Regions from separate parts of the Bradyrhizobium sp. ERR14 genome, predicted to be linked through region 3. Evidence: predicted binding sites of a transcription regulator. Region 3 holds the regulator's gene; each other region holds the start of a gene.
What was found. The regulator LexA, encoded in region 3, represses DNA repair genes until DNA is damaged. The targets are predictions, from matches to a motif close to TGTTCNNNNTGTGTTCNG.
Positions count from the first base shown of each region.

Region 1: a site for LexA is predicted at 4,815-4,832, ahead of uvrA (excinuclease ABC subunit UvrA). Genes of this name have one in related genera too.
Region 2: a site for LexA is predicted at 2,766-2,783, ahead of GGD62_RS11925 (YifB family Mg chelatase-like AAA ATPase). Genes of this name have one in related genera too.

Region 1 covers NZ_JACIHD010000001.1:921,926-932,104, forward strand. The annotation lists gene gyrA (DNA gyrase subunit A) at 1-712, opposite strand, end outside; gene GGD62_RS04595 (single-stranded DNA-binding protein) at 1,067-1,564, opposite strand; gene GGD62_RS04600 (outer membrane protein) at 2,013-2,762, shown strand; gene GGD62_RS04605 (outer membrane protein) at 2,998-3,672, shown strand; gene GGD62_RS04610 (outer membrane protein) at 3,893-4,639, shown strand; gene uvrA (excinuclease ABC subunit UvrA) at 4,928-7,903, shown strand; gene GGD62_RS04620 (DinB family protein) at 7,984-8,547, shown strand; gene GGD62_RS04625 (HAD family hydrolase) at 8,593-9,231, shown strand; gene GGD62_RS04630 (cytochrome D1 domain-containing protein) at 9,304-10,179, opposite strand, start outside.
Region 2 covers NZ_JACIHD010000003.1:451,605-461,783, forward strand. The annotation lists gene GGD62_RS11905 (CpaD family pilus assembly protein) at 1-108, shown strand, start outside; gene GGD62_RS11910 (AAA family ATPase) at 105-1,394, shown strand; gene GGD62_RS11915 (tetratricopeptide repeat protein) at 1,416-2,189, opposite strand; gene GGD62_RS11920 (PilZ domain-containing protein) at 2,369-2,614, opposite strand; gene GGD62_RS11925 (YifB family Mg chelatase-like AAA ATPase) at 2,843-4,381, shown strand; gene GGD62_RS11930 (hypothetical protein) at 4,491-4,964, shown strand; gene GGD62_RS11935 (PAS domain-containing hybrid sensor histidine kinase/response regulator) at 5,112-7,349, shown strand; gene GGD62_RS11940 (histidine phosphatase family protein) at 7,454-8,083, shown strand; gene GGD62_RS11945 (AI-2E family transporter) at 8,312-9,370, shown strand; gene GGD62_RS11950 (hypothetical protein) at 9,375-9,614, opposite strand; gene coaA (type I pantothenate kinase) at 9,715-10,179, opposite strand, start outside.
Region 3 covers NZ_JACIHD010000001.1:1,035,206-1,045,384, reverse strand. The annotation lists gene GGD62_RS05170 (ComEC/Rec2 family competence protein) at 1-658, shown strand, start outside; gene GGD62_RS05165 (GAF domain-containing protein) at 668-1,609, opposite strand; gene GGD62_RS05160 (hypothetical protein) at 1,828-2,262, opposite strand; gene lexA (transcriptional repressor LexA) at 2,791-3,492, opposite strand; gene glp (gephyrin-like molybdotransferase Glp) at 3,668-4,879, opposite strand; gene GGD62_RS05145 (hypothetical protein) at 5,107-5,313, opposite strand; gene GGD62_RS05140 (HAD family phosphatase) at 5,484-6,113, opposite strand; gene GGD62_RS05135 (alpha-hydroxy acid oxidase) at 6,122-7,255, opposite strand; gene GGD62_RS05130 (S41 family peptidase) at 7,610-8,947, shown strand; gene GGD62_RS05125 (EAL domain-containing protein) at 9,040-10,179, opposite strand, start outside.

The sequences.
Region 1 (10,179 bases), 110 kb from region 3:
CCTGCCGTCCGAGAATGACGCCGCCGGTCGGGAAATCCGGTCCGGGCACGATGTTGATGAGCTCGTCGATGGTGAGCGCGGGGTTGTCGATCAGCGCGACGCAGGCGTCGATGACCTCGCCGAGATTGTGCGGCGGGATATTGGTCGCCATGCCGACCGCGATGCCGCCGGCGCCGTTGACGAGAAGGTTCGGGAACTTGGCCGGCAAGACCGACGGCTCGGTCTCGTTGTTGTCGTAGTTCGGCTGGAAGTCGACGGTGTCCTTGTCGATGTCGGCCAGCAGAGCCAGCGCGGCCTTGGTCAGGCGCGCTTCGGTGTAACGATAGGCAGCCGGGGGATCGCCGTCGACCGAGCCGAAATTGCCCTGGCCGTCGATCAACGGCACGCGCATCGAGAAGTCCTGCGCCATGCGGACCATGGCGTCGTAAATCGACTGGTCGCCGTGCGGGTGATACTTACCGATGACGTCACCGACCACGCGGGCGGATTTGACGTACTTCTTGTCGGGCGTGTGCCCCTGCTCGTTCATCGAGAACAGGATGCGGCGGTGCACCGGCTTCAGACCGTCGCGGGCATCAGGCAGCGCCCGCGCCACGATCACGCTCATGGCGTAGTCGAGATAGGACTTCTTCATCTCCTCGAAGATGGAGACGGGGCGAATATCCGAGGGTTGCCCCGGCTGGTCGCCGGGCTTGTCGTCGTCGTCAGCCAAGGGGAAATCCGGTGAGGTTTTATCTGGGAATCATATAGCGCATCGAGACCCTGATAACCACCCTCGCAGGCTTCAGGGAAGCGCTTTTTCCGCTTATTTTTCCAATAGCTTACGGCCTTAAGGGGAGCGTCTCGGAGGGACCGGGAACAGGCCTTCCGAAATCGCCTCTGGGACCCCTGTCGATCGCGCGTCAACGCGCCCTTCGACGCGATTGCGCTGGGCAATCCGAGTTCAACCCAAACATGAAGCGGGCCTGGAAAACCCGAGCCCTTCCTGCCGATTAGTAAGGTTTGCTGACACGAAATGAGAAGGCGCCGCTCAGCCGGCAGCGCCCCCTGATCGTCCGGTCCGTTCTCAGAACGGGATGTCGTCGTCCATGTCGCTGTTGCGGCCACCGCCGCCGGCGGCGACGGGACGGCGCGGCGCGCTGCTGACTGGACCGGAGGAGCCGAAATCGCCGCCCGGCTCGTCGCCGAAGCTGCCGCCTCCTCCGCCGCCGCCACGGCCATCGAGCATCGTGAGCGTCGAATTGAAGCCCTGGAGCACGACCTCGGTCGAGTACTTCTCGACGCCGCTCTGGTCGGTCCATTTGCGGGTCTGGAGCGCGCCCTCGATGTAAACCTTCGCGCCCTTCTTCAGGTATTGCTCGGCGACCTTGCAGAGCCCTTCATTGAAGATCACGACGCGATGCCACTCGGTCTTTTCCTTGCGCTCGCCGCTGTTCTTGTCGCGCCAGGTCTCGGAGGTGGCGATGCTCAGATTCGCGATCGGCCGCCCGTCCTGGGTGCGGCGGATTTCAGGATCCTTGCCGAGATTTCCAACCAGAATGACCTTGTTGACGCTTCCCGCCATCGCCGCTCTCCACTCCGAATGCCACTGAATTTCCTAAGGCCGAGCGCGCTGCCCGCGTTCCTCTGCGCCCTGTTAAGGCGACCCTATACGCTTGCAGGGGCTGATCAGCCCATCACCCCCGAGGTTATCCCCACATATAGCACCGACCGGCGATTTGTTCCAGATTTGTTCCTGCAGAAATCGCCGCCAAATGTGGAGACGCGATGGCATCCAGATGGCGCTGCGATGGCAATCGGGATGGAACCAAATCGGGTTCCCGTGAACGGCAAAAACTACTTAACATTCATTAAGTTAGAGGTAGGTCGATTACATCCAACTGTTGCACTCCGGGCACGGACTCTGCCGCAGAATCGAGCTATCGTCGTGCCTGGAATTGATGCAATGGGCCTCGCGCCTGATCGTCCGCCTTGGGGAACTCAGAGAGGCGGACACGACTGGGGAGATTACAGTGAAGAAGATTTTGTTTGGCTTCGCCGGCGCGGTTGCGCTGACCCTCTCGGCTCCGGCCGGTGCTGCGGATCTCGCAGCGCGTCCCTATACAAAGGCGCCGGTCGCGCCCCCCGCTCCGATCTATACCTGGACCGGCTTCTACCTCGGTGTGCAGGGCGGTGGTGCCTGGGGCCGCAGCGACGAAACCTTCTTTGGCGGTCCGAATACGGCGCTCTTTGCGGGAAGTCAGAACTACGACACCACCGGCGGCTTTGTCGGTGGCGTGGTCGGCTACAACTGGCAGGCGGCCAACTGGGTGTTCGGCATCGAGGGCGACTATCATTGGGCTGACATCAACGGTCGTTCGGCCGAGATCAATGCCGGCCTCGGCGACACCTATTTCACGAGAATCCGCGGCTTCGGCGACATCAAGGGCCGTCTCGGCTACTCGACCGGCCCCGCTCTCTTCTTCGTCAGCGGCGGCGCTGCGGTCGGCGACATTCAGCATCGCTACGATGGCGTCCCCGGAAACGTCTTCATCCAGAACAACACCCGCTGGGGTTGGACCGTCGGCGCCGGCGCGGAATACATGTTCGCTCCGAACTGGTCGGCCAAGGTCGAATACAACTATATCGATTTCGGCAAGAGCACGATTCAGTACAGCCCCGTCGTGACCAACCGGTCCGAGTGGACCGATACCGTCCACACGGTCAAGGCAGGCGTGAATTATCACTTCAACTGGGGTGCGCAGGGCGTCGCGCGGTACTGATATCCCTCTGACATCATTGACGTCTAAGGCCGGCCTCGCGCCGGCCTTTTTCGTTTGGCGCGACATGAACGGGGGGCAATAAGTCAGTAACCATCACCTTTTCGACTGCTGTGGCTTTTCGGAGACACAACTTGCGGCTTTAGTGGTGTAAGCACGGCATTAGTTGGGCCGTTGAGTCCGCTGCCCTTCCGGTCAGGAAGGCAACAACAGAAACTGGGACTGGGATTAGTTGAAAATGAAGAAGGTTTTGTTGGCTTCGGCCTGTTTGTTCGCTCTCGCTGCGCCCGCTTCGGCGGCCGACCTCGCAGCCCGCCCCTACACCAAGGCTCCGATCGCTCCGGCGGCTGCCGTCTACAACTGGACCGGCTTCTATCTCGGTATCGTCGGTGGCGGCGCCTGGGAAAACGCTTCCGGCGACCCGAAGATGAAGGGTGGCTTCGTCGGCGGCACCGCCGGCTACAACTGGCAGGCCGGCAACGTCGTGTTCGGCATCGAGGCTGATGGTTCCTGGGCTGACGTCAGCGCCTCGGCGACTGCTCTCGGCATCACCGTGTCGTCCAAGACCGACGCGCTCGGCACCGTCCGCGGCCGCATCGGCTGGGCCGTCAACAACGTGCTGTTCTACGGCACCGGTGGTTACGCCTGGATCGACAACAAGGTCAGCGTCAGCGCGCTCGGCGTGACCGTCTCCGACAGCAAGTTCCACTCGGGCTGGACCGTCGGCGCCGGCGTCGAGGCGTTCTTCGCTCCGCAGTGGTCGGTCAAGGGCGAGTACCTCTATCGCAGCCTCGGCGGCGAGACCTACTTCTCCGGTCTCGGCGCTCCGGTCACCACCGGCACGCTCAACTTCCACACCGTGCAGGTCGGCGTGAACTATCACTTCGGCGCCCCGGTTGTTGCCAAGTACTAAGCTACACTTCAACGCCTCGCGTTACGAAAGGCCGGCCTCGCGCCGGCCTTTTTGTTTCTTGCGCGCCAACCGGCTCGCTCGCGTTTTCGCAGAGATGTGGCCCCCGGGTGACACAACCTTTGGCTTTAATGGTGTAAAGCAATGACATTAGTCGGGTCATAGGTCCGCTGGCTCTTCCGCTTTTCGGAAGGTCAGAAAGAAACGGAACTGGGGAATGGATATGAAGAAGCTTTTGCTGGCTTCGGCCAGCTTGTTCGCACTTAGCGCGTTGGCACCCGCCTCGGCGGCCGATTTGGCGGCCCGCCCCTACACCAAGGCTCCGGTCGCGCCGATCGCGATGTACAATTGGAGCGGTTTCTACATCGGTATCAACGGCGGCGGCGCCTCGAGCCGCAACTGCTGGGACGTCAACAATATCTTCGGCATTGCCGGTCCGGACACGGCTGAAGGCTGTCACAATGCGACCGGCGGCGTCGTCGGCGGCCAGGTCGGCTACCGCTGGCAGTCGGCCAATTGGGTGTTTGGTCTCGAAGCTCAGGGCGACTGGGCCAACCTGAAGGGCTCGAATACGAGCTTGGTGCTTGGCCCGCTGGTCAACCAGACCAAGATCGACGCAATTGGCCTGTTCACCGGCCAAGTCGGCTATGCCTGGAACAACGTGCTCTGGTACGTGAAGGGTGGCGCGGCCGTCACGCACGCCAAATATAACGGTCTGCTGGGTGGCGTCGTCCTCGACAGCGCGAGCGAGACCCGCTGGGGTGGCGCGGTCGGCACCGGCATCGAATTCGGCTTCGCACCGAACTGGTCTGTTGCGATCGAATACGACCACCTGTTCATGGGCAAGCGCAACAACTCGTTCACGATCCTCGGCGTCAACGACCGCATCGACCGGATCAAGCAGGACGTCGACATGGGTACCGTCCGCCTCAACTACACCTTCGGCGGCCCCGTGGTCGCCCGGTATTGATCTGAAGTCCTGATCGCTACCGACGTCCCATCGTCACGAAAGGCCGGCCTCGCGCCGGCCTTTTTGTTTTTGCGAGCACGCTAGTCGCGCAGTTCCGCAACGCCCCTGCTGCCAGATGCCGCCAGCGCGCCAACATTCCGTTGACGATTCGCAAGTCCCACTGGAAATCCGTCTCCGTTCTTCCTACGTTCGCTGACAACCCCATCGGCGCCGATCCCGGTTCCGGGCGAGCGCGCCTTTTTTATTGGCGCGGTCGCGCACCCATGGGATTCCTTGAGGGCAACTCGGATGGATGAAGTGATCAAGGCGAAGCGCCAACAACAGAACGCGGGCTCCAGCCTGCGCGCAATTACTATCCGTGGCGCGCGCGAGCACAACCTCAAGAACATCGACGTCGAGATTCCCCGCGACAAGCTGGTGGTGTTCACCGGCCTCTCCGGCTCCGGCAAATCCTCTCTCGCCTTCGACACGATCTATGCCGAGGGCCAGCGCCGCTACGTCGAATCGCTGTCGGCCTATGCGCGCCAGTTCCTCGAGATGATGCAGAAGCCTGATGTCGACCAGATCGACGGCCTGTCGCCGGCGATCTCGATCGAGCAGAAGACGACGTCGAAGAACCCGCGCTCCACCGTCGGCACCGTGACCGAGATCTACGACTACATGCGCCTGCTCTGGGCGCGCGTCGGCGTGCCCTATTCGCCGGCCACCGGCCTGCCGATCGAGAGCCAGACCGTGTCGCAAATGGTCGACCGCGTGCTGGCGCTGCCCGAGGGCACCCGCCTCTATCTGCTCGCGCCGGTCGTGCGCGGCCGCAAGGGCGAGTACCGCAAGGAGCTCGCCGAATGGCTCAAGAAGGGCTTTCAGCGCGTCAAGATCGACGGCACTTTCCATGAGCTCGCCGAGGCGCCGACGCTCGACAAGAAATTCCCGCACGACATCGACGTCGTCGTCGACCGCATCGTGGTGCGCGCCGACATCGGCCAGCGCCTCGCCGAGAGCTTTGAGACCGCGCTGAAGCTCGCCGAGGGCCTTGCCGTCGTCGAGTTCGCCGACGCACCCGCGGCCGCGCCCGCCGAGGAGAAAAAGAAGACGGCGAAGATCCACGACAAGAGCGGCCCCGAGCGCATCCTGTTCTCGGAAAAGTTCGCCTGCCCGGTCTCCGGCTTCACCATCCCCGAGGTCGAGCCGCGCCTGTTCTCGTTCAACAACCCCTACGGCGCGTGTCCGGCCTGCGGCGGCCTCGGCGTCGAGCAGCATGTCGACGAGGACCTCGTCATCCCCGACAAGGAGCTCGCCATCGGCAAGGGCGCGATTGCGCCCTGGGCCAAGTCGTCGTCGCCCTATTACGTGCAGACGCTGACCGCACTCGGCAAGCACTACAAGTTCACGCTGACCACCAAGTGGAAGGACCTGGCCAAGAAGACGCAGAACGCGATCCTCCACGGCTCCGGCGAGGACGAGATCAAGTTCTCCTACGAGGACGGGGTGCGCTCCTACGACACCAAGAAGCCGTTCGAGGGCGTCATCACCAACATCAACCGCCGCTACCGCGAGACCGAGAGCGAGTGGGCGCGTGAGGAGCTGGCGAAGTATTTCCACGACGTGCCCTGCGAGGGCTGCAAGGGCTTTCGGCTCAAGCCCGAGGCGCTCTGCGTCAAGATCGGCGGCAAGCATATCGGCGAGATTTCCGAGCTGTCGGTGAAGGGCGCCGGTGCATGGTTCGAGACCGTGCCGGGGGCGCTGAACGCGCAGCAGAACGAGATCGCCGGCCGCATTCTCAAGGAGATCCGCGAACGTCTCACCTTCCTGCTCGACGTCGGCCTCAACTACCTCACGCTGTCCCGCTCCTCCGGCACGCTGTCCGGCGGCGAGAGCCAGCGCATTCGCCTGGCCTCGCAGATCGGCTCGGGCCTGACCGGTGTGCTCTACGTGCTGGACGAGCCCTCGATCGGCCTGCACCAGCGCGACAACGCGCGCCTGCTCGACACCCTCAAGCGGCTGCGCGACCTCGGCAACACCGTGATCGTGGTCGAGCATGACGAGGACGCCATTCTGCTCGCCGACCACGTCCTCGACATCGGCCCCGGCGCCGGCATGCATGGCGGCAACATCATTGCCGAAGGCACGCCCGCCGAGATCATGCGCAACCCGAAATCGCTGACCGGCAAGTACCTGACCGGCGAGCTCGAGGTCGAGGTGCCGGAGCGGCGCCCGCCGAACCACCGCCGCACCATCAAGGTGGTCAACGCGCGCGGCAACAATCTCAAGAACGTCACCGCCGAAATTCCGCTCGGCCTGTTCACCGCCGTCACCGGCGTGTCCGGCGGCGGCAAGTCGACGCTGCTGATCGACACGCTGTACAAGTCCATCGCCCGCAAGCTGAACAATGCCAGCGAGGGCGCCGCCCCGCATGACCGCATCGAGGGCCTCGAGCACATCGACAAGATCATCGATATCGACCAGTCGCCGATCGGCCGCACCCCGCGCTCCAACCCCGCGACCTACACCGGGGCCTTCACGCCGATCCGCGAATGGTTCGCCGGCCTGCCCGAGTCCAAGGCGCGCGGCTACGAGCCCGGCCGCTTCTCCTTCAACGTCAAGGGCGGCCGCTGCGAGGCCTGCCAGGGCGACGGCGTCATCAAGATCGAGATGCACTTCCTGCCCGACGTCTACGTCACCTGCGACGTCTGCAAGGGCAAGCGCTACAACCGCGAGACGCTCGAAGTCCTGTTCAAGGGCAAGTCAATCGCCGACGTGCTCGACATGACCGTCGAGGAAGCCGCCGAGTTCTTCAAGGCGGTGCCGCGCGTGCGCGAGACTTTTCAAACCTTGCACCGCGTCGGTCTCGATTACATTCACGTGGGCCAACAGGCGACAACACTCTCGGGCGGTGAAGCGCAACGCGTCAAATTGGCAAAAGAGCTGTCCAAGCGCGCCACCGGCCGCACGCTCTACATCCTGGACGAGCCGACCACCGGCCTGCATTTCCACGACGTCAAGAAGCTCCTGGAGGTGCTGCACGAGCTGGTCGCACAGGGCAACACGGTCGTCGTCATCGAGCACAATCTCGAAGTCATCAAGACCGCCGACTGGGTCATCGACCTCGGCCCCGAAGGCGGCGACGGCGGCGGCGAGATCGTCGCCTGGGGCCCGCCGGAAGACATCGCCAAGGCGCCGCGGAGCTACACGGGCAAATTCCTGGAGCCGGTGCTGAAGAAGGCACGGAAGCCGAAGCGAAGGAGCACGAGCGAGGCGGCGGAGTAGCAGCTTTGCATTGAAGCCGCAGCGCTGTAGGGCGGATTAGCGTAGCGTAATCCGTCACTATCCGATCGGGACGAACCAACATGTCCGCTGGACTCGTGCAGACCTATCGCGCCTTCGCCCACAACAATGCCTGGGCCAACCATCGGCTGCTCTCGGCTTGCGCCGCGCTGTCCCAGGTTGAATTCGAAGCCCACCGCACCGGCTTCTTTCCGAGCCTGCAGCGCACCCTGAACCACATCCATGTCATCGATCTCTTCTATATCGATGCGCTGGAGGGGGGCTGGGTCGGACCGGCGGCCTGGAAAAACGAAGTGCCCTACCCTTCCCTTGCCGCGCTGAAGCCCGCTCAAGCTGCGCTCGACAAGCGGCTGATCGCCATCTGCGATACGCTGACGCCCGCACGACTCGATGACATCGTGAAGATCAATCGCGACACGCAGGTGCAAACCGAGCGCCGCGACCGGCTCCTGATGCATCTCTTCCAGCATCAGATCCATCATCGCGGTCAGGCGCACGCCATGCTGTCCGAGACAGCCGTCGCCCCGCCTCAGCTCGACGAGTTCTTTGCCGAGGGAGAAGCCCCGCTCCGGGCCGCCGAGTTCGCTGCGTTGGGCTGGACCGAAGACACCGTGTGGAAATTCTAGTTCAATCGCCGGATGGACGAAGCGACATCCGGAGCCTTTCCTCACATGCCCTACTCCCTCGCCATCTTCGATCTCGACGGCACTCTCGCCGACAGCTTTCCGTGGTTCCTGCGCACCGTCAACGACATCGCCGACCGCTTCGGCTTTCGCCGCGTGCGGGATGAGGACGTCGAGGGGCTGCGGCATGCTTCGACGCGGGAGATCCTCAGCCGCCTCGAAGTGCCGCTGTGGAAGCTACCGGCAATCGCGGGGCATGCGCGGCGGCTGAAGGCGGAGGCAACTGGCGAGATCTCGCTGTTTGCGGGCGTCGAGACCGTGCTGCGGTCGCTGACGGACAACGACGTGCAGCTCGCGCTGGTGACGTCCGACAGCGAGGCCAATGCGCGCGAGAAGCTTGGCGAGACCGCCGCGCTGTTTTCGCATTTCGACTGCTCGGCCTCGCTGTTCGGCAAGCCCGCGAAATTCCGCCGCGTCATCCGGCGCGCCGGCGTGGAGCCCGGCCAGGTCATCGCGATCGGCGACGAGGTGCGCGACATCGAGGCAGCGCGCAGCGTCGGGATTGCCTGCGGCGCGGTGTGCTGGGGCTATGCGGCACCGGCAGCGCTGCGGGCACACGGGCCGGATCACGTGTTTGAGCGGATGGAGGAGATTGCAGACGCGGTGTGCAATCGTAGGGCGGATTAGCGCAGCGTAATCCGCCGATCGATCGCCGATGCAAGATGGCGGATTACGCTGCGCTAATCCGCCCTACACACCCTACTCCGTCTTGCGCAGGAACGCTCCGAACGCCCTTGGGCCATCGCCGGTCTTGATCTCGCCGATCACCTTCAGCTCGGCTGCGTCGATGATATCAAGCGTATTGCTCTCCCAGCACGCGACGATGATGCGCTTGCCGTCAGCGGTGGCGTTGATGCCCTCAGGATAGTCGCCGACATTGATGCGCTTGATCGGCTTCAGGCTCGCCAGATCGAACACGCTGACGGTGCCGCCATATTGATCGGTGACGAAGCCGCGGCCTAGCGTCAGCGCCACCGCATAGGGGCGCATGCCGACCGGCACGCGGCCGATCTCGCTCCCTTCTGCAATGTCGATCACGGAGACGTCGTCGGAGCCGACATTGGCGGTGTAGGCGCGCTTGCCGTCGGCATCGATGGTAACGCCGAACGGACGGGTGCCGACCTTGATCGTCGCCTTGCGCTGGCGCGTCGCGGTGTCCACGACCGAGACGCTGTCGTCATCGCGGTCCGCCGAGAGCAGCAGCTTGCCGTCGGGCGTCACCGCAAGACCCGATGGCGAAGCGCCGACCGCGATGCTGGCTGTGACGCTGCGCGAGGCCGCATCGATCACCCGCACCGCCGCCGCGTACCAATCGGCGACATAGACGGACTTGCCATCGGGCGCCACCGCAATGCCGAGCGGCCCGCCGCCGACCTCGATCCGGCCCGTCACCTGCCGCGTTGCGGCGTCCACCACCGTCACCGCCTTGGCATCCGGGCTCGTGACATAGGCGAAGCGTCCGTCGGCGCTGACGGCGATTCCGGCCGGCTTGCCGCCGATCGGGATGGTCGCGACGCTGCGTGCTGCGGCGAGATCCACGACCATCAGATCGTCGCTGAGCTGGTTGGTGACGAA
Region 2 (10,179 bases), on a different contig from region 3:
TATACCGCGCGGCGCGACATCGCCTTTGATCGCTATCGCAAGGGCACTGCGATCTCGACTCTCAATTCCGAGGCCGACAAGGCCAAGCTCAGCGACACAGGCAAATGACGGGCATTCACAACGAAGAAGCGGACGATCCGCAGCACCCCGAGGAACACATTGCGCCGGTTCCCCGCATCTCGGTGCAGGCTTTTTGCGAGACCGAGAAGACGCTCGCCGCGGTGACCGCGGCAGGGCAGGACCGCCGGCTCGCCAAGGCGCACCTCACCGCCAAGGACGGTGGCCTTGCCGCGGCGATCGAAGTCTATGAATCGATGCCGACGCCGAACGTGATCGTGATCGAATCCGACGGTACGCGCGACATTCTCGAGGGACTGGACGACCTCGCCGGCGTCTGCGACCCCGGCACCCGCGTGGTCGTGATCGGCAATCCCAACTACACCGCACCCTATCGCGAGCTGGTGCGCCGCGGCGTCAACGACTATGTGGTGGGACCGGTTGAAACCCTCGATGTCGTCCGCTCGATCTGCAGCCTGTTCTCGGCCTCCGAGGCCATCATCACCGGCCGGGTCATCGCGGTGGTCGGCGCCAAGGGCGGCGTCGGCGCCTCCACGGTCGCGCACAATGTGGCCTGGACCATCGCGCGTGACCTCGCGCTCGATTCCGTCGTGATCGACCTCGACCTCGCCTTTGGCACCGCGGGCCTCGACTACAACCAGGACCCCGTGCAGGGCATCGCCAACGCGGTGCTGTCGCAGGACCGGCCGGACACGGCGCTGATGGAGCGCCTGCTCTCCAAATGCACCGAGCGCCTCAGCCTGCTCGCGGCGCCTGCCACCCTCGACCGCGTCTATGATTTCGGCGCCGAAGCTTTCGACGCCGTGTTCGACACGCTGCGCATGACCACGCCCTGCATCGTGCTCGACGTTCCCCACCAATGGTCCGGCTGGACGCGGCGCGCACTGGTGAACGCCGACGACATCGTCATCGTGGCCGAGCCCGATCTCGCCAATTTGCGCAACACCAAGAACATGCTGAGCGTGCTGAAGGCGGCGCGGCCGAACGACCGGCCGCCGTTGTACTGCCTCAACCAGGTCGGCATGCACAAGCGCGCGGAGATCGAGGTCAAGGCGTTCGCCAAGACGATGGAAAGCCAGCCGATCGCGGTGATCCCGTTCGATTCGAAACTGTTCTCCACCGCAGCCAATAACGGCCAGATGATCGCGGAGGTCTCCAAGAGCCACCGCACCACCGAGCTGTTCCAGAACATGGCGAACCGCCTCGCCGGGCGCGGCGAGGTGAAGAAGCCGAAGCGCTCGCTGCTCGGACCGCTGCTGAAGAAGCTGAAGGGCAAGTCAAGCCGCAACTCGGCGCCGCATCGCAAGGCGTCGTAAGCGTACACCAGGAGGGGCGGATTACTTGTCCGCCCGCTGCTGCTTCTTCGCCAGCAGCTGCCGCAGCGCCGCGACCTTGGCCGTGGCCTGGTCCGGCGGCAAATCGGCCTTCACGAGGATTTCGGCCTCGGCCTCGCGGCCCTGCAATCCCAGCACGAGCGCGAGATTGGCGCGGACCCGCGCATCGTTCTGATTGCGCTGATAAGCGCGGCCGAGCACCTGTTCGGCCTTCGGCAAATTGTTTTGCAGCATATAGGACAGGCCGAGATTGGACAGCACGGTCGGCTCGTCCGGCACGATCTTCAACGCCGCGGCATAATATTGCTGCGCCTCCTCGTTGCGGCCAAGCTGATCGAGCGCGGCACCCTGCGCCGACAGGATGCGCCAGTCCGGATCCTCGGGCGTATGCGCGCGGCTGAGGACGTCGAAGGCCTGCTGGAAATTGCCGCTGTCGGCGAGCGCGCGGCCATAGCCGGCGAGCAGCGCCTTGTTGCTGGGATGGGCGAGCACCGCCTGCTCCATGACCGCAACCGCCTGCGCGCGCTGGCCGGACTCGCGCAGCGCCTTGCCGTAGGCGAGCGCAATGTTGGGATCACTGGGCTTGGCGCGATAGCGCTCGCGCAACGCATCCATTTCCGGCTTGGCATCGGCCTTGACGGCCGTTTCCGATCTGACACCGAGCGCGCCGGTCACATCCTCGATGCCGGCGGTCTGGCAGCCACCCAAGGCGAGCACCAGAAGTGCGGGAAGCAGCAATCTCGCCGGGGGAGAGGCGAGGGACGAACGCTTGGACATACTCTGATCACTCGGCAACTGATCAGAGATGCTTACCGATTAACGCTAAATTCCCGTTAAGGACGCGGCTTGGGAGATCTCAAAGCATGATCCGGAAAAGTGCGCAGCGGTTTTCCGAAAAGATCATGCTTGAACAATAACCTAAAGCGCGATGCGATTCATCCTCATCGCGTCGCGCTTTAGTCGGTGAACTCGGCACCGAATTCGCAGCCGATGCGCCAGCGCAGGCGGCACTGGCGGGAATAATCGGGTGCGAAGATGATGGTGAATTGCGGCGGCACTTCCAGGAATTCCGCCACCACTTTCACGCCGCCATCCGAAATATCGGTGATCGTGCAGTCCCGCGGCAGCGAGCCCGCGCCAAAATGGATCTTGGCGAGCCGGCTGCATACCCGACGTTCGCTTCTCCGGCGATTTGCAAGCATTTGAATTGTTCACCCGTTAGACCACGGCCCATCCCGCAGCCTTAGGAGTAGCGGACATTCGTTGGAATGTGCTGAGGACAGAGGGTGGCATTCGAGGCTTAGTGTCGGCGTGGTGTTTACGTTTGGTTAGGGCTTGCTCCCCGTCCCAGATCGTTCCCGTATTGTTCTTGCGGAAACCGCCCGCCTCTGCTACCCCTAATTGTGCGAGAGGGGCAGGCTGGTTTGAGCATGGTTCAACGGGTTTCCACCGTCGCCTTTGAGGGGATCGAGGCCCGTGCGGTCGACGTGCAGGTGCAGGTCGCGCCGGGCCTGCCGGCCTTCGCGATCGTCGGCCTGCCGGACAAGGCGGTGTCGGAGGCGCGCGAGCGGGTGCGCTCGGCGCTGATCGCCTCCGGCCTGGCGCTGCCGGCGCGGCGGATCATCGTCAATCTGGCGCCGGCCGACCTGCCGAAGGAAGGCAGTCATTACGACCTGCCGATCGCACTCGGCCTGATGGCGGCGATCGGCGCGATCCCGCCGGATGCGCTGACCGGCTTCACCGTGCTCGGCGAGCTCGGCCTCGACGGCTCGATCGCGCCCGTGGCCGGCGTTCTTCCCGCCGCGTTCGGCGCCAATATGCGCGAGGAAGGGCTGATCTGCCCGGTCTCGTGCGGCTCCGAAGCGGCGTGGGCGAGCCCGAACATCCAGATCATCGCGGCAAGCTCGTTGATCCAGATCGCCAACCACTTCAAGGGCACGCAGGTGCTGTCGCGGCCATCACCGAAGGTGCATGAGCCCGCCGCCTCGACGCTCGACCTGCGCGACATCAAGGGTCAGGAAAGCGCCAAGCGCGCGCTGGAGATCGCCGCCGCCGGCGGGCATCATCTGCTCATGATCGGCGCGCCCGGCGCCGGCAAGTCGATGCTGGCGGCGCGCCTGCCCTCGATCCTGCCGCCGCTGTCACCGAGCGAACTGCTCGAGGTCTCGATGATCGCCTCCGTCGCCGGCGAGATCGAGGGCGGCGCGCTGACCGCGCGGCGGCCGTTCCGCTCGCCGCATCATTCCGCCAGCATGGCCGCGCTCACCGGCGGCGGCACGCGTGCAAAACCCGGCGAGATCTCGCTGGCGCATCAGGGCGTGCTGTTCCTCGACGAATTGCCGGAGTTCGATCCGCGCGTGCTGGATTCACTGCGGCAGCCGCTGGAGAACGGCGAAGTCGCGGTGTCGCGCGCCAATCACCGCGTCACCTACCCTGCCCGCTTCATGCTGGTCGCGGCGATGAATCCGTGCCGCTGCGGCAACGCGTTCGAGCCGGGCTATGCCTGCAAGCGCGGCCGCGTCGACCGCTGCACCGGCGACTATCAGGCGCGCATCTCCGGCCCGCTGATGGACCGCATCGACCTGCGCATCGAAGTGCCGGCCGTGACCGCGGCGGATCTGATCCTGCCACCGCCGGCGGAAGGCTCCGCCGAGGTCGCCGCCCGCGTGGCCGCGGCGCGCGACATTCAGCTCGCGCGTTATGCCGATGCCGGCCTGCCCAAGGTTCGGACCAATGCCGAGGCCCCAGCCTCCGTGCTGGAGGAGATCGCAAAGCCGGACGCGCAGGGCCAGAAGTTGCTGCACGACGCCGCCGAGACCATGCGGCTGTCGGCGCGCGGCTATCACCGCGTGCTGCGGGTGGCGCGCACGCTGGCCGACCTCGATCGCGCCGACAAGATCGGCCGGCTGCATCTTGCCGAAGCCTTGTCCTACCGCGCACTCGCGGAGGATGTGCGGCAGATGGCTTGATCATTCCGCGCATCAACCCGGCGGTAACGAGTTTCCTTTACGCTCTGCAAACCATAAGGCCCGCTAAGTTTCAATTACGAGTTCCCCGGGCCCCGGCGAGTAGAGTGTCATGTTGCGTTTCAAGTTCCTGGCCTCGGTTGTTCCCTTGTTGGCGGCTGCGGTGTTCGCCCGCGCGGAGATCGGTTCGGTCTCGAATCCCTGCATCGCCCTCGGCGAAACCTCGGTCGAGCTCACCTCCCTGTTCTGGACGGCCGCCGTCCATGTCGCCTTCACCGAAGATCCCGCCCGGGCCACGGTGCGGGTTCAGATCACCGACGATGCCGATACTGCGGACTTCGCCGTGGTCGACGACGGTCTCGGTTCCGAGCCGGATTCCTGTCAGGCCAATCCCTCGACGCGCCGGGTCTCGATTGCCGCTCAGCCCGTCGATGGCGGCCAGGTGATCTATCTCTCCACCGAAGGGCCGGCGGATTACCGCATCTATGTGCGCTCGAAGTCGTTCTCGCAGCGCGAGGCCGCGGCGCTGATCGTCGGCGCCCATGGCGGCCATCGCCCGCTCCCGCTCCAGGCCGCCTCGCTCTGAAGCGCGCCGAGATCAGGCTGTGAGGCGTTAACACCTCGTTAGTCCTGTTTGGAGGCAGCGCCAAAGCCTCAAGCTGTTCGCAAGGTCGGCGCGACATCGTCGCAGACGGCGGGTGGCGGGATTCGAGAAAGAGTCGGGGTCGGTGCGATGGGTCGGACGTTCCGGATCAAGGTGCGCATGCGCCGTTTCAGGCGACAGCATCCCCGCATCGCCTTCGCGATCCGCTCTTTCATGATCTTCTCGGCGACGTTCGGCGGCGCCTATGGTTTCGTGTCCGGCAGCCGGTCCGAAAGCTCCGGCTACGATCCCCACACCTTTGCGATCGGCGCGAGCTTCCTGTTCGCGCTCGCCTGCCTCGGCCTTGCGACGCTGAGCATGCGCCTGCGTTTCGTGAACAAGCGGCTGCGCACCCTCGCCGCCCACAACGAGGCGCTGATCGACCGCAATTGGGAGCTGAAGGAAGCGGAAGAACGCGCCCGCAGCCTGTTCGAGCAACAGGGCGACCTCATCGTGCTGCGCGCTACCGATGGCCGTATCACCTTTGCCAACGAAGCCTATTGCGCGCTCGCGGGACAAGCGCGCAGCGCGCTGGTCGGCACGCGTTTCGATTTCGACGTGCTGGAGCAGGGCGACAGCGCCCGCGAAAGCAGCGGCACACGCATCCACGACCAGAAGATCGCAACCCCGCTCGGCGCGCGCTGGATCGCCTGGCGCGAAGGCTATGTCCGCCTCGATGCCGGACAGCCCGCCGAATTGCAGAGCGTGGGACGCGACGTCACCGACCGCACCGAGACCGAACGCGCTCTGTCCGACGCGCGCGACCAGGCCGACGCTGCCAACCGCGCGAAATCGCGCTTCCTCGCGATGGCCTCGCACGAAATCCGCACCCCCCTGAACGGCATCATCGGCATGGGCGGCCTCCTGCTCGACACCAATCTGACCCCGGAGCAGGCGACCTATGCCAAAGCGGTGAAAACCTCGGGCGAAGCCTTGATGGCGCTGATCGAGGAACTGCTCGACTATTCCAAGATCGAGGCCGGCAAGCTTGATCTGGAGCAGCGTCCCTTCGCGCTCTCGACCCTGGTCGAGGAGATCACCGAGCTGCTCGCGCCCCGCGCGCAGGCCAAGACGCTGGAGATCGCCGCCTATGTCGACGAGCGCCTGCCGCTGGAGGTGGTCGGCGATGCGGCGCGGCTGCGCCAGGTGCTGCTCAATCTCGCCGGCAACGCCATCAAGTTCACCGGGAGCGGTGGCGTCGCGCTGATCGTCGAGCCCGGTATCTGGCCGAACGAGATCAGCTTCCTGGTCCGCGACTCCGGTATCGGCATTGCGCCGGAGGCGCAGCAGCGCATCTTCCGCGAATTCGAGCAGGCCGACGAGCGCGTCGCCCGCACCTATGGCGGCACCGGGCTTGGCCTTGCCATCAGCGAACGCATCGTCAAGCGCATGGGCGGCCGGATCACGCTCGCAAGCGAGCCGGGCAAAGGCTCGACCTTCGAGATCGCGGTGCCGCTTCCGCCCTCGCAAGCCAGTGCGGGACAGACGGCCTTTCCGAGCCCCGACCTCACCGGCAAGTCGATGCTCCTCGTCGCCGACGGCATCGAGGCCTCGCTGATCGCGCGGCGCCTCGAGCGCTGGGGTGGCCAGACCTGCATGGTTGCGGATGCCGCGGTCGCCGAAGCGCTGCTGCCGGAACGCTCATGGCACGCGGTGCTGATCGATCGTGCGATCGGCCCTGCCGCGGCCGACCAGCTGGGCGAACTGGCCCGCGCGCATGCGCTGCAGCGCCTCGTGCTGCTGACCTCCAGCTCGCGTCACGAAAAGCTGTCGCCGGCCTTCACCGGTTTTCTGGTGAAGCCGCTGCGGGCGGCCTCGCTCGCCGCGCGCCTTGCGATGACGCCGGAGGTGGCCTCGCCCGATCTGGCGCCGGAACCACCGGCGGAAGCTGCCGGCGCGACACCGGCCAAAGCAGCGACCAAAGGCCTGTCGATCCTCGTCGCCGAGGACAACGAGATCAACGCGCTGTTGATGCGCTCGCTGCTGACGAAGCTCGGCCATCGCGTCGTCATCGCCGTGCACGGCGAGGCCGCGCTGGAGTCCTGGCTCGCCGCTTCATCGGCCGGCACGCCCTATGATCTCGTGCTGATGGACATCCAGATGCCGCAGCTCGACGGCATCGAGGCGACGAAGCGCATCCGCGCGCATGAGGCCGCGACCGGCGGCCACCACACGCCCATCCTCGCGCTCACCGCCAATACGCTGGTGGAGGACCGTTATGCCTGCTTCGAGGCGGGCATGAACGGATTCCTGATCAAGCCGCTCGATCGCGACAAGCTGGACGAAGCGCTGGCAGGGCTGGCGGCGTCACGGCGGCTGGCTGTCTGATCCGAAAACCTCACGGGAACTTCGTCCCGTCAGCAATCGATAATTGAAATCGACCGCGTTGCGCGCCACCATCCTCCGGGGGCCTTTGCAGGAGGGTTTCGCGCATGACCGTGCTTTGCCGCCTCATATTCATTGTTCTTCTCGCTGGATTTTCCCGACACGCCGCGGCCGATACGCCGGAGCTCATCGCCTCGCTCAAGCAAGGCGGCTACGTGCTGATCTTTCGGCACACCGCCACCGACGACAGTCAAAAGGACGTCTACCCCTTCAAGTTCGACGACATGAGCGCCCAGCGTCAGCTCAGCGAAAAGGGCAGGGACATGGCGCGCCAGATCGGGGCAGCGGTCAAGGACCTCGAGATCCCGATCGGCGATGTCTACACCAGCCGACTCAACCGTGCGATCGAGGCCGGCAAGCTGATCTCCGGCCGCGAAGTCAAGCCGGTTGACGCGTTGACGGACAGCAGCAACGCCAGCGCATCGGGAATGGCAAACCCGACCGGCGCCAATGCAAAGGCCGGACAGGCGGTGCGCCAGCTCGTCGACGCGCCGCCGAAAGCTGGTACCAACAATTTCCTGGTCACCCACAAGACGAACATCGCCGATGCCTTCGGCAAGGAGGCCGGTGACGTCGGGGAAGGCGAGGCCTTCGTTTACAAGGCCGGCATCTCCGGCCCCGCCACCTTTGCCGGACGCATCAAGCCTGCAGATTGGAGCGCCAAAGCCGGCAAGTGAAGCGCCCGCATTCGACCCTGTTCGCTGGTGTGATGGAGGGGCCGGATTTCCCCGGGCTCCCGACGAGCCGGCTCACGCGGACGGTATCCGGCCAATGTCTCGGCAACTGAGATTTGCCGGGACATTGCCGAAACGCCGCGGACAGATTGACCTTGCCCGACTTGCCCCCGCACGATCGTCTTGTGATACCCACGTCTTGTGAGTTCCGACTGAAAGGCTGGCGAACACGTGAGAACATCGGAAGACCGCTCATTTCTCGTATTGCTTGCTGCAATCACGGTCGCGTTTGGCTGGGTGCTTTGGCCTTTCTCCGGAGCATTGCTGTGGGCCACGCTGCTGGCCATCATCTTCGCCCCGCTTTATCGACGCTTCCTGGAAATCCTCCCGGGAAAGCGCAACCTTGTCGCATTCTCCACCGTCGTCGTCGTGGTGGTGATCGTCTTGATCCCTGTCGCGATCGTCATCGCCTCGCTCATCGACCAGGGAGGGGAGCTGTATCAGCGGGTTCAGTCGGGGGAGATCAGCTTTGCTCATCCGCTTCAGCAGCTGAAATCCGCACTGCCTGACTGGGCTGCTCCCATGGCGGATCGCCTCGCCAGCATCGATTTTTCGGCCCTGAAGGAACGCCTGTCGGGTCTGCTCGTCCCGGCCGGCCAACAGCTGGCCGGGCACGCGATCAACATCGGTCAGTTGACCCTCGAATTCGTCGCAAGCTTGCTCGTGATGTTGTACCTGCTGTTCTTTCTGCTGCGCGACGGTGACGAGCTGAACGCGCGCATCCGCGACGCCCTGCCGCTGCGTGCGAGCCACAGCGCCGAGATTCTGACTGCGTTCACCCTGGCGGTACGCGGGACGATCAAGGGAATCATCCTCGTTGCCCTGATTCAGGGCGCGCTTGGCGGGGTGATCTTCTGGTTGCTCGGACTGACCGCACCGCTCCTGGCGGGCGCGCTGATGGCGCTGCTCTCGCTTCTGCCCGTGCTTGGCTCCGCACTGGTGTGGTTTCCGGCCGGGCTCTATCTGCTCGTGGCAGGCTCAGTCACGAAGGGAATCATCCTGCTCGCTTTTGGCACCTTCGTGATTGGCCTTGCGGACAACTTTCTTCGCCCCATCCTGGTCGGGCAGTCGATCCGGATGCCAAGCTACATTGTGTTGCTCGCCACCCTGGGCGGCCTTGCGGCTTTCGGTGCAAACGGCTTCGTCATCGGCCCGCTCGTCGCGGCCATGTTCCTGACGGCCTGGCAGGTCTACGTCCGCTCGAAAGAGCAACAGGAAGCCCGGAAATGACCTGCTACGCGGCGTAAGCGATGAAGCGCGGCGCGGAGAGCTTGTCGGGCGGCCCCGAAGTGCCCTGGAAGACGGTGTCCGTCTTTGCCGCCCGCTTGCAATGCGGGCATACGAAGAGATGCGCGATCACCGGAACCGGCTCGTCCGCGAGCAGTTCCGAGCGGAACCACCTCATCTCGACATGGCAATCCGGACAGGTCGGTGCTTCGAGTTGTTCCGCAGCACTTCTGAGACGATCAACCATCGAGACCTCGCGTTTTCCAAGGTCTTAGCCCAATACCTCTCGTCGGTCTGCAACAAAAGACACCGCTGCACGAACGCGCTGGATCCGCCGACCGCCGCGATTACAGACGCCTGAGCGCCACGCTCTCCACGGTGTGGTCGGCGCCCTTCTTCAGGATCAGCGTCGCGCGAGGGCGGGTCGGCAGGATATTGTCCTCGAGATTGGCGAGGTTGGTGCGTTCCCAGATCGCGATCGCGGTGGCAGTGGCTTCCTCGTCCGACAACAGCGCATAGCGGTTGAAGTAGGACTTCGGATTGGTGAATGCGGTGTCGCGCAGCGCCAGGAAGCGCTTGATGTACCATTGCCGCAGCGCGGCTTCGTCGGCGTCGATATAGACCGAGAAATCGAAGAAGTCGGAGACTACGGGCACCGCCTTGCCGTCGCGCGGCAGCTTGCCGGTCTGCAGCACGTTGACGCCCTCGACGATCAGGATGTCGGGCTGGTCGATCTCGGCCCACTGGTTCGGCACGATGTCGTAGGTCAGATGCGAGTAGACCGGCGCACGCACATGGCGGCGTCCGGACTT
Region 3 (10,179 bases):
CGGCATCGCGCCGCTGATCGCAGCGAGCCTGGGGGTCATCGTGATGGGCCTGTTGCGCACGCCCCTGCGCTGGGGCGGTGCCGTGGTGCTGCTGCTTTCCATCGGTTGGGGGCTGTCGGTGCGGCAGCCCGATATCCTGATCGCCGGGGACGGCGCGAGCGTCGCGGTGCGGGGCGCGGACGGGCGTTTGCATCTGATCAGGGCAGGCAAGGACAATTTCCTGCTGAAGGAGTGGTTGTCTGCCGACGCTGATCCGCGCGATGCCGGCAGTAGCGCGCTGGCGAGCGGCATATCGTGCGACGAGTCCGGCTGCGTGACGCCGCTCGCCGACGGACGGCTGGTCGCGCTGGCCTCGCGCATCGACGCGTTGGCGGACGATTGCAGCCGCGCCGCGCTGGTGGTGACGTCGCGGCCCGCGCCGCCGGATTGTGCCGCGATGGTGGTGGATCGGCAGCGGCTCGCTCGCCAGGGCGCGCTGGCATTGACGCAGCGCGGCGACGGCTTTTCGGTTCAGGCGGTGAGGGCGAGCGGCACGAACCGCCCGTGGTCACCGGCCGGTGTCGGCGAAGGTGATTTCGACGGCAGCCTCGTGCCGAAGGCGGCTCCCCGCACCCGCGATGCAACGCCATCGGAGACAGACTTGCAGGCCGACGATTGACGCCATCGATTACAGATACCAGGCCAGCACGGCCTCGAGCCTTGCGTTGCCGATGACTGGCAGGGCCACCATCCGGTTCAGCCCGGCTGCGCAGGCCTCGGACCCGGCGATCGAGCCGTCATGGGTGAGATCGTCGTTGAGCGCGGGCATGCCGGTGGCCCAGGCGCCGCCGATGCTGCCTTCGCCTCGGGCGATGGATTTGTCCGCATAGCGTGCGGCAAGGTCGGTCTGCGCGCTGCAATCGCCGGCGCGAAAGACCAGTGCCGAACGGGCCTCGTTCGGGACCCAGATCTCGAAGCGTCGCGCAATCGGCGTTGCCTGCGCCGAGAGGAATGTCAAAACCCAGGTCTGGTCGGTGCCGGTTCGGTAGGGTACGCCGACCCCCAGATTGATCCCGACCTTGGCGGCGTCCTCCCAGCGCAGGAAGCTCTTGGCGTCGTGCAGGTCCTTGATGATCAGCGGCAGGCCCGCCTTCCAGGTGCGTCCGGGCAGGCCGAAGCCGCGAGGAAACCTGGTGTGGCGGGAGTTGAATTCGAACATGTCCGCCGCGCCGTAATAGCCGTCGACGAGGCCCATCTCGTGGGAGAGATCAGGATCGTTGTGCCAGAGCTCGATCGCGCCGACATGCGCCTCGTCGTCGCCGCAGAACAGCACCATCACGGCTTGCAGGAATTCGCCTGCGAACACCGGCACCGCCACGCCGCAGGTGAGGCCGGCCGCGACGGCCTGATCGATCCGCTTGAAATAGGAGTTGGCGAATTTCGTGAGGATGACGGGATGGCCGCAGGCCCAGGCCTTGCCTGGAAGCCCCTCGTCATATCCGAAGTGCAGCTCTTCGCTGACGGCCTTGAACGCGGACAGCCCTTCATCGTAGAGGCCGCCGCCGAATTCCAGCCGCATGCGCGTCCGGTCAGGCACCCAGAGTTCAACGACGCGAATGAAGGTTTTCATCGAGCGTGTCCGCCGCCTCAAACCACGACAGCATCGGTCATTTGGCTGCGGAGCGGACGTTCAAAATTCAGGCAGCACGGCTCAAACTTCGTGCGGCGACGAGGCGAGGCGGCGGCGCTCGCCGATCGAATTTCATGAAACAAAAACCCACCGGGCTCGCCGGCCTCGGCCGGCGACGGCATTTCAATCCTGGCCCTCGGCTTATCGGGCGGAGGGCGTCAGCCGATCGGCAGTCGTGTGACCGTCGGGCGACTGTCGGCGATGATCTGCGGCTTGTGCTCGCGCTCGCCGATCGGCTGGGTCACCGGCAGTTGCAGCACGGTTGCGCGCTGGCCTTCGACCAGTTGCGTCACCAGCACGGATTTGCCGTCCGGGAATTCGATCGCGTCATGATGGCGATCGGGAATGTGCGGATCGATCTTGCCGAACTTGCCGACGCGGGAGTTGACGGTGCGCGTCCAGATCCAGCGGTTGTCGTAACGGACGTCGTCGGCGAAGGCGAGCTCCGTCCCCGGCAGCAGGCAGACCGCGACGGAGAGATCGGCTTCGGAGGCGAAGCCGCGCGTCGAGGTGCCGCGGAATGTTGTCGTAACGATCGTCTCGCCGACTTCTGCGGGGCGCGTCGCGACGGCATGCAGGCTGTAGTCACACATCGGGTGCTCCTCAATGCAGAGATAGCGACCCGCACCTCTTTCGGAGGCGCAGGCCCCTACCAGAGTGGAAGCACGTGACGGTCTGCTCGGTTGTAGGCAAATCTGCGGCTGGGATCCGCGAGCCCCGATCACATTATCTTTTCCATCTTTTCCGAATTTGTTAGGAACAAAGTCGGCTTCCGTGCATTTGGCAGCCGCGTCTCGACAACCGCGCGTGTCAACGACCGGCGGAGTGATGCGATTGCGCGGCAACGCGATGCTGGTGATGCGATCAGCGTTGCTGCGGCTGCACTCAAACGAGCTGCGCATTTGGGCCGTCCCCCCTCGAACTCGAAAGGCCGCGAAGCGATGTTGCGTCGCGCGGCCTGCCGAGGATGTCGCGAAAGGAGGAGGGGCCGGACAATCTGTGCGATACCAGAAAGACTATCCAGCCGGAGCGGACCGTTATCCGCTCCAATCTCTGATCGGCGAGGCCGATCGAAGGCGCGCGCGAGGCGCTAAAGACTTCAGTATCGAGTACTTCCGGTATCAGTACTTGCGGTAAAGCCCGATCAGCTTGCCCTGAATCTTCACGCGGTTCGGCGGCAGGATGCGCACCTCATAAGCGGCATTGGCGGGCTCCAGCGCGATCGAGGCGCCGCGGCGGCGGAAGCGCTTGAGCGTGGCTTCCTCGTCGTCGATCAGTGCCACCACGATGTCGCCGGTATCGGCGCTCTCGTTGCGCTGGATCAGCGCCATGTCGCCGTCGAGGATGCCGGCCTCGACCATGGAATCACCGCGCACTTCGAGCGCGTAATGCTCGCCGGAGCCGAGCATGTCGGGCGGCACGCTGATCGTGTGGCTGCGGGTCTGCAAAGCCTCGATCGGAGTACCGGCCGCGATGCGGCCCATCACGGGCACCGCAACGGGTCGCTCGCCCTCGTCCGCGGACGGGCTGGAGCTCGCGCGTAGCTTGCCGAGATTGCCCTCGATGACGCTTGGCGTGAAGCCGCGTCGGTTGCCGGCGGCAGCCTGGAGCTCCGGCAGCTTGATCACTTCAATGGCCCGGGCGCGGTTGGGCAGGCGGCGGATGAAGCCGCGCTCCTCGAGCGCGGTGATCAGGCGATGGATGCCTGACTTCGAGCGCAGGTCGAGCGCATCCTTCATCTCGTCGAAGGACGGCGGCACGCCGCTTTCCTTCAAGCGCTCGCTGATGAACCGCAGAAGCTCGTATTGTTTGCGCGTTAACATCTCGAACAAAGTCCCCCGGTTGATGTCGTTCGATTCCGAGACGATGAGTTCAGCGATAAGCGGCTACATCTCGAAACAAATCATGAACGGACACTATATGTTCGATATGTGTTCCGCAACTGCTTAATTTACCGTGAACAGAACGAAACTCACGGAATGCGTGTGGCGGCGCAGTTCAGACGGGGAGCCGCAGCACCTCGCAGGGGCTGCCGGCCTCGGCCTTCAGCGCAAACGGTGCGCGCACGAGAAGTACCTGTGCTGCAGCAAGATTCGCAAGCAGAGAGGAGTCCTGATGGCTGACGGGAAGGGCGACGAGCGCGCCATCGTCGCGCTTTTCCAGGCGCGCGCGCAGATAATCCTCGCGCTGGTCGTTGGCGCCGAGATCGCGGCCCAGCACGACGCGCTCGCGATGATGATGAATCACGGAACGGCCTGATAGCGCGCGAATCAGCGGCACCATGAACAGGAAGGCGCAGACGTAGGACGACACGGGATTGCCGGGCAGGCCGATGACGCCCATCGCCCCTAACCGCCCGTGCATCATCGGCTTGCCGGGCCGCATCGCGATCTTCCAGAACGCCATCGCGATGCCTTCGTCCTTGAGCGCCTGCTGGACCAGATCGTGGTCGCCGACCGATGCGCCTCCGGTCGTGACCAGGATGTCGGCGCCGCTTTCACGCGCGCGGCGGATGCCGGCGGTGGTGGCCTCCAGCGTATCGGCGGCGACACCGAGGTCGATGGTCTCGGCGCCTTCGCTGCGGGCGAGCGCGTGCAGGGCATAGCCGTTGGAATAGACGATCTGGCCGTGCCCGGGCGTTGAGCCCGGCATCACCAGTTCGTCGCCGGTGGCGAGAATCGCGACCTTCGGACGGCGGCAAACGGCGAGTTGCGGGTGGTTCATTCCGGCGGCGAGGGCGAGATCGCGCTCCGTCAGACGGGTTCCCTTGCGCAGGAGAACGTCGCCCTCGCGGAAATCGACGCCGGCGGGGCGGATGTGCCGACCCACGATCGCGGCTTCCTTGATCGTTATGTGCTTGCCTTCGGCGATCGTGTCCTCCTGGATCACGACCGCATCCGCGCCGTCCGGAACGACGCCGCCGGTGAAGATCCGTACGGCTTCGCCGGCGCCGACCTTTCCCGTGAACGGACGGCCCGCTGCGACCTCACCGATCATCGTCAGCCTGGAATCCATTGTTGCCGCATCGGCCGCGCGCACGGCATAGCCGTCCATCGCCGACATCGCCTGGGGCGGCTGGGTGCGCCGCGCAGCGACGTCCTGCGCGAGCACGCGATGGTAGGCTTCGTCGAGTGAAACCATCTCTGCAGGCAGCGGCTCTGCACCCGCCAGCACCGTAGCAAGGGCGTCGGAAACCGGCATCAAGGCCACGGCGAAACTCCTGCTCGGCACGTTCGGATGAAATGTTCCGACAGTCTTCTAGCCGAGCGCGGGGGCAGAGGCAAAATGGCGGAGCGGGCAGGATTTATCCTGCCGCATCCGGCCCAGAATGGAAGGCAGGCTCAGGCTTGGCGTGGCATGATCCAGAGAACGAGACCGATCGGCAGGAGGGTGGCCATGGCGAGGACGAGAATGACGAGCGCCACGGCCAGCATCGCTCAACTCCCGCTCGGCCGGTCCGGCCCGGCGTCCAGCGCGACGTCGGGAGCCTTCGGCCCTTGATCCTTGTCGGGCAGCGGATCGGCCTGGGATTTCAGGTCGGCGGCCTTGCTGATCAGCTTGGCGGAAAGGTCCGAATCCGAGGTGGTTCTTGCGAATTCGAGCAGGAGAGAGGCTTGCTTGGTGAGATAGGTTTTGCCCAGCACGTGCATAAGTCCGGTGTAGAAGTCCCAACGGACTCAAGAGTCCGTAAGGGGCCATTCCGTTCCCGGAACTCCGTACAAAAATACACAAAGCGCTCTGGTTCCTCATTTTGGGCAAAAATTGGTTCCGGAAGACTTGTGCGACGTTGGCGTCTCCCGCTGCGCGGAGATCGTCAGATGCCCAATGCCGTCAAGGCGTTCCCGACGTCGCGCGGCGACGTCACATGCACCGCTGTCAGTCCGCGCGACCGCGCGCCTTCAACATTCTCGGCGAGATCGTCGAAGAAAACGATACGTCCTGCGGGCACGCCGATGGCGGCGACGACATGGTCGAAGGCTTCCGCATCCGGTTTGCGCAGGCCGATGCTGGACGACAGATATAGCGCGCGGAAATGGCCGAGCAGTTCGCCGTATTCCTTCGAGAAATAGTCGACATGCGGCCGGTTGGTGTTGGAGAAGGCGTAGAGCGGCATCTGCTTCGCCGCGCGCGGCAGCAGCTCGGCGATGTCAGGCATCTCGCCGGCGAAGATCGCGTTCCAGCCTTCCAGGAACTGGGCGTCCGAAATGCCGATGCCGAGCGAAGCACGCAGCGAGGCGAAATAGTCCTCGTCGCTGATCTTGCCGACCTCGTGCAGCCGGTAAGCCTCATCACGCACATAGCGCGCGACGATGGCCTCGGGCTGGCAGCCGGCATGTCCCGCCCAGCAGGCGATCGCCTTGGAGAAGTCGATGTCGAGCACCACGCGCCCGAGATCGAACAGAAGCGCATCCGCGCTGCCGGGAGAAAGCGAGTTCACTTGCATCCTTTCACTCAGTATCGATAGGGATCGTGGTCGAATAGCGGGAATGCGCTGAAGACGCTCGGCGCGTTGGTGGCGGTCGCCGGATGCAGGCAGGATTTGTCGACCTCGGCAAATGACGTGGCGCCCAAAAGGCCGAGGCAGCGCAGCACTTCGTCCTCCAGCAGCTCCAGCATCCGCGCGACGCCGGCCTCGCCAGCCGCCGCTAGCGCCCAGCATTGCAGCCGGCCGATCCCGACCATGTCCGCGCCCGCCGCGATCGCCTTGACGATGTCGGTGCCGCGACAGACACCGCCGTCGACCATGATCTTGGCGCGGCCCTTCACGGCCTCGACGATCTCGGGCAACACATGCATGGCGCCGCGGCCGTGGTCGAGCTGGCGGCCGCCATGGTTGGAGACGTAGATCCATTCGACGCCGTGATCGATCGCGATCAGGGCGTCCTCGGCGGTGGCGATGCCCTTCAGGATCAGCGGAATCCTGAACTTGTCCTTGATCATCTTCACGGTCCGCCACTCCAGGCCCTTCTGGAAATCGCCGCCGGTGGCACGCAGGCGGCTTTCGCGAACGTAGCGCTTGGCGATGTCACGCTCACGACGGCTGTAATGGGCGGTATCGACGGTCAGGCAGAAGGCGGCATAGGCGCTCTTCTCGGCCCGGCTGACGACATCGGCGACAAAGGCGTCGTCGCCGCGGACATAGAGCTGATAGAGCCGCAGCGCATCGGGTGCGGCTTCGGCGGTCTGCTCCAGGCCGGGCTCGGACACCGAGCTAAGCATGTGCGCTGCACCGAAGGTGCCGGCAGCGCGCGCGACGCTCGCCGCGCCATCCGGATCGAAGATCTCGAGCGCGCCGACGGGGGCGAGCACCACCGGCAGGCGCATCCTGCGGCCGAACTGCTGAACCGAGCCGTCGACCTTGCGGACGTCGCGCAGCACGCGCGGGCGGAAGGCGATCTCGTCCAGCGCCATGCGGTTGCGGCGCATCGTGGTTTCGGTCTCGGCGGCGCCCACGATGTAGTCCCAGGCGTTCTGGTTGAGGTTGGCCCGCGCTTTCCGAATGAATTCGTGCAGGTTTTGGAACGGCTCGTTGCTGGCGCCGAGCTCGACGTTCCGTTCCGGCCGGATCCGGGGTGCTTCGTTCATTGTTATCCTCCCGAGAATTTGAAGCCTTGTGTCATCGCCTAACCCGTCCAGCGTTCCAAAACCATCCTAAAATGGCATGGCTGCGCGGCGTGGACGGGCGCACCGATTGCCCCTTTAGGTACCTTTGGGGGCGGGCCAGTCCTGCAACGTTGCCAAAAGTTTAGGCCCGAACGAAGCGATTTTTGCGGTGTACCGGTCGGCGGTGCATCCCGGCCTTGAAGAAACCAGAATGGTATTGTGAGAAGTGGATTGGATCGCCAATTGCATGGCGCTTCCCAAGTCTGCTTCCCAAGTCTCGAGAGACGAGCCCAAGCAAGCTCAAGCGAACCGCCAAGCAAAAAGGCAAGCCCATCCATGCGGAAAACCCTGCTGTTCCCTCTGGGCGCGCTCACCGGAGCGTGTCTCACCCTTCTGGTCGCCAGCCCGCACGGTGGTGTATGGGCGGCACGGGCGGCAGCGAGCGCGGACAATGCCTATTCCCAGCTCAACCTGTTCGGCACGGTGTTCGAGCGCGTCAAAGCGAGCTATGTCGAGAAGCCCGACAACGCCAAGATGATCGAAGGCGCGATCACGGGCATGGTGACCTCGCTCGACCCGCATTCGCGCTACATGAACGCTAAGGCCTGGACCGAGATGCAGGAGACCACCTCCGGCGAGTTCGGCGGCCTCGGCATCGAGGTCACGATGGAAGACGGCCTCGTCAAGGTCGTTTCGCCGATCGACGATACGCCCGCCTCGAAGGCAGGCCTGATGTCCGGCGACCTCATCAGCAAGATCGACGGCGAGGCCGTGCAGGGCATGACGCTCGAGCAGGCCGTCAACAAGATGAAGGGCCCGGTCGATACCAAGACCAAGCTCACCATCGTGCGCAAGGGCGCTGACGCGCCGCTCGACGTCGCGATCACGCGCGAGATCATCCATGTGCGCCCGGTGCGCTTCCACGTCGAGAACGGCGACATTGGTTATATCCGCGTCACCTCGTTCAACGAGCAGACCACCGACGGCCTGAAGAAGGCGATCGCCGCGATCTCCAAGCAGGTGCCGCAGGAGAAGCTCACCGGCTACGTGATGGACCTGCGCAACAATCCGGGTGGACTGCTCGACCAGGCTGTGTCCGTGTCGAGCGCCTTCCTCCAGCGCGGCGAGGTCGTCTCGACCCGCGGCCGCAGTCCAGAAGAGACCCAGCGCTTCACTGCGCATGGCGGCGACCTCACGAAGGGCAAGCCGCTGGTGGTCCTGGTCAATGGCGGCTCGGCCTCGGCTTCCGAGATCGTGGCCGGCGCGCTGCACGACCACAAGCGCGCGACCATCATCGGCACGCGCTCGTTCGGCAAGGGGTCGGTGCAGACGGTCATTCCGCTCGGTGCCGGCAATGGCGCGCTGGCGCTGACCACGGCGCGCTACTACACCCCGTCGGGCCGCTCGATCCAGGCCCAGGGCATCGCCCCCGACATCGAGATCCTGCAGGACGTGCCGCCTGAGCTGAAGGGCCGCATGGACACCATGGCGGAGTCCCAGATGCGCGGGCATCTCTCAGCCGGCGAGGGCGGCGAGCAGACCGGATCGCAGTCCTACGTTCCGCCGAAGGAGGAGGACGACAAGGCCCTGCATGCCGCGTACGACTTCCTGCACGGCGTGAGCGCGAATGCAGTGGCCGCAAAGCCCGCGTCGAAGGCTGCAGTGCCGAACTAGGTCTGGCGGCCTCCAGACATCGATCGCCCGGGAGTGGACGACCGCTCCCGGGCGATTTCGTTTGGAACCTTAGCGGTGTGTCCGCAGCGGACCTAACTCGCCTCGCGGCGGCGGGCTTTCGCGCCGCCGCGCTGGGCGAGCCGGCTGCGATGCAGCGCAAACAGCTCCAGCACCTTGTCGGCGGGCTTCGCGGCGCTGAACAGATAGCCCTGCATCTCGGAACAGCCGAGCGCGCGGAGCAGACGCTGCTGCTCCTCGGTCTCGACGCCCTCGGCCGTGGTGGTCATGCGGCGCGCGGCCGCCAGATTGACGACGGCCTGGACGATGCTGGCCGAGCCGTCGGGGCCGGCGATGTCGTCGACGAAGCAGCGGTCGATCTTGATCTTGTCGAACGGGAAACGGTGCAAATAGCTCAGCGACGAGTAGCCGGTGCCGAAATCGTCGAGCGCGATGCGCACGCCGATGGCGCGCAGCTGGTGCAGGATCGCCAGCGCCGTGTCGTCGTCGCGGATCAGCACCGCCTCGGTGATCTCGAGCTCGAGCCGGCTCGCCGGCAGGTTGGAAGCAGCGAGCGCCGCCATGATCTTCAGTGCCAGCGTGCCGCTCTTGAACTGCACCGGCGAGACGTTGACGGCGAGGCGGATGTCGTCGGGCCAGTTCGCAGCGTCCCGGCAGGCGGTCGCCAGCACCCATTCGCCGATCTCGTTGATCAGACCGGTATCTTCGGCGATCGGGATGAACTCCGCCGGCGAGACCATGCCGCGCGCGGGATGGCGCCAGCGCACCAACGCCTCGCAGCCGGTGATGCGTTCGTCCTTCAGGCTGAGGCAGGGCTGGTAATAGACCTCGAGGCCGCCGTCGCGCCCCCCTTGGGCGATGGCGTGGCGCAGGTCGCTCTCGAGCTGCCGGCGCTCGCGGACCTTGGCATCCATCTCCGGCTCGAAGAAGCGATAGGTGCGGCGTCCGGCGGACTTGGCGGCGTACATCGCCATGTCCGCGTTCTTGAGGACCTGGTCGAGCGCCGTGCCGTGTTCCGGCGCGAGCGCAATGCCAATGCTGGCGTCGGTGGTGAGATGGTGGCCCATGCAGTCGAACGGCGCGCGGATGGCGGCGAAGACCCGTGCGACGAGCTCGTTGACCTGGTCGAGCGATGCCACCGCGCTCTGGACGATGGCGAACTCGTCGCCGCCGAGCCGCGCCACGAAATCCGCCGGGCCGGCACAGCGGCGCAG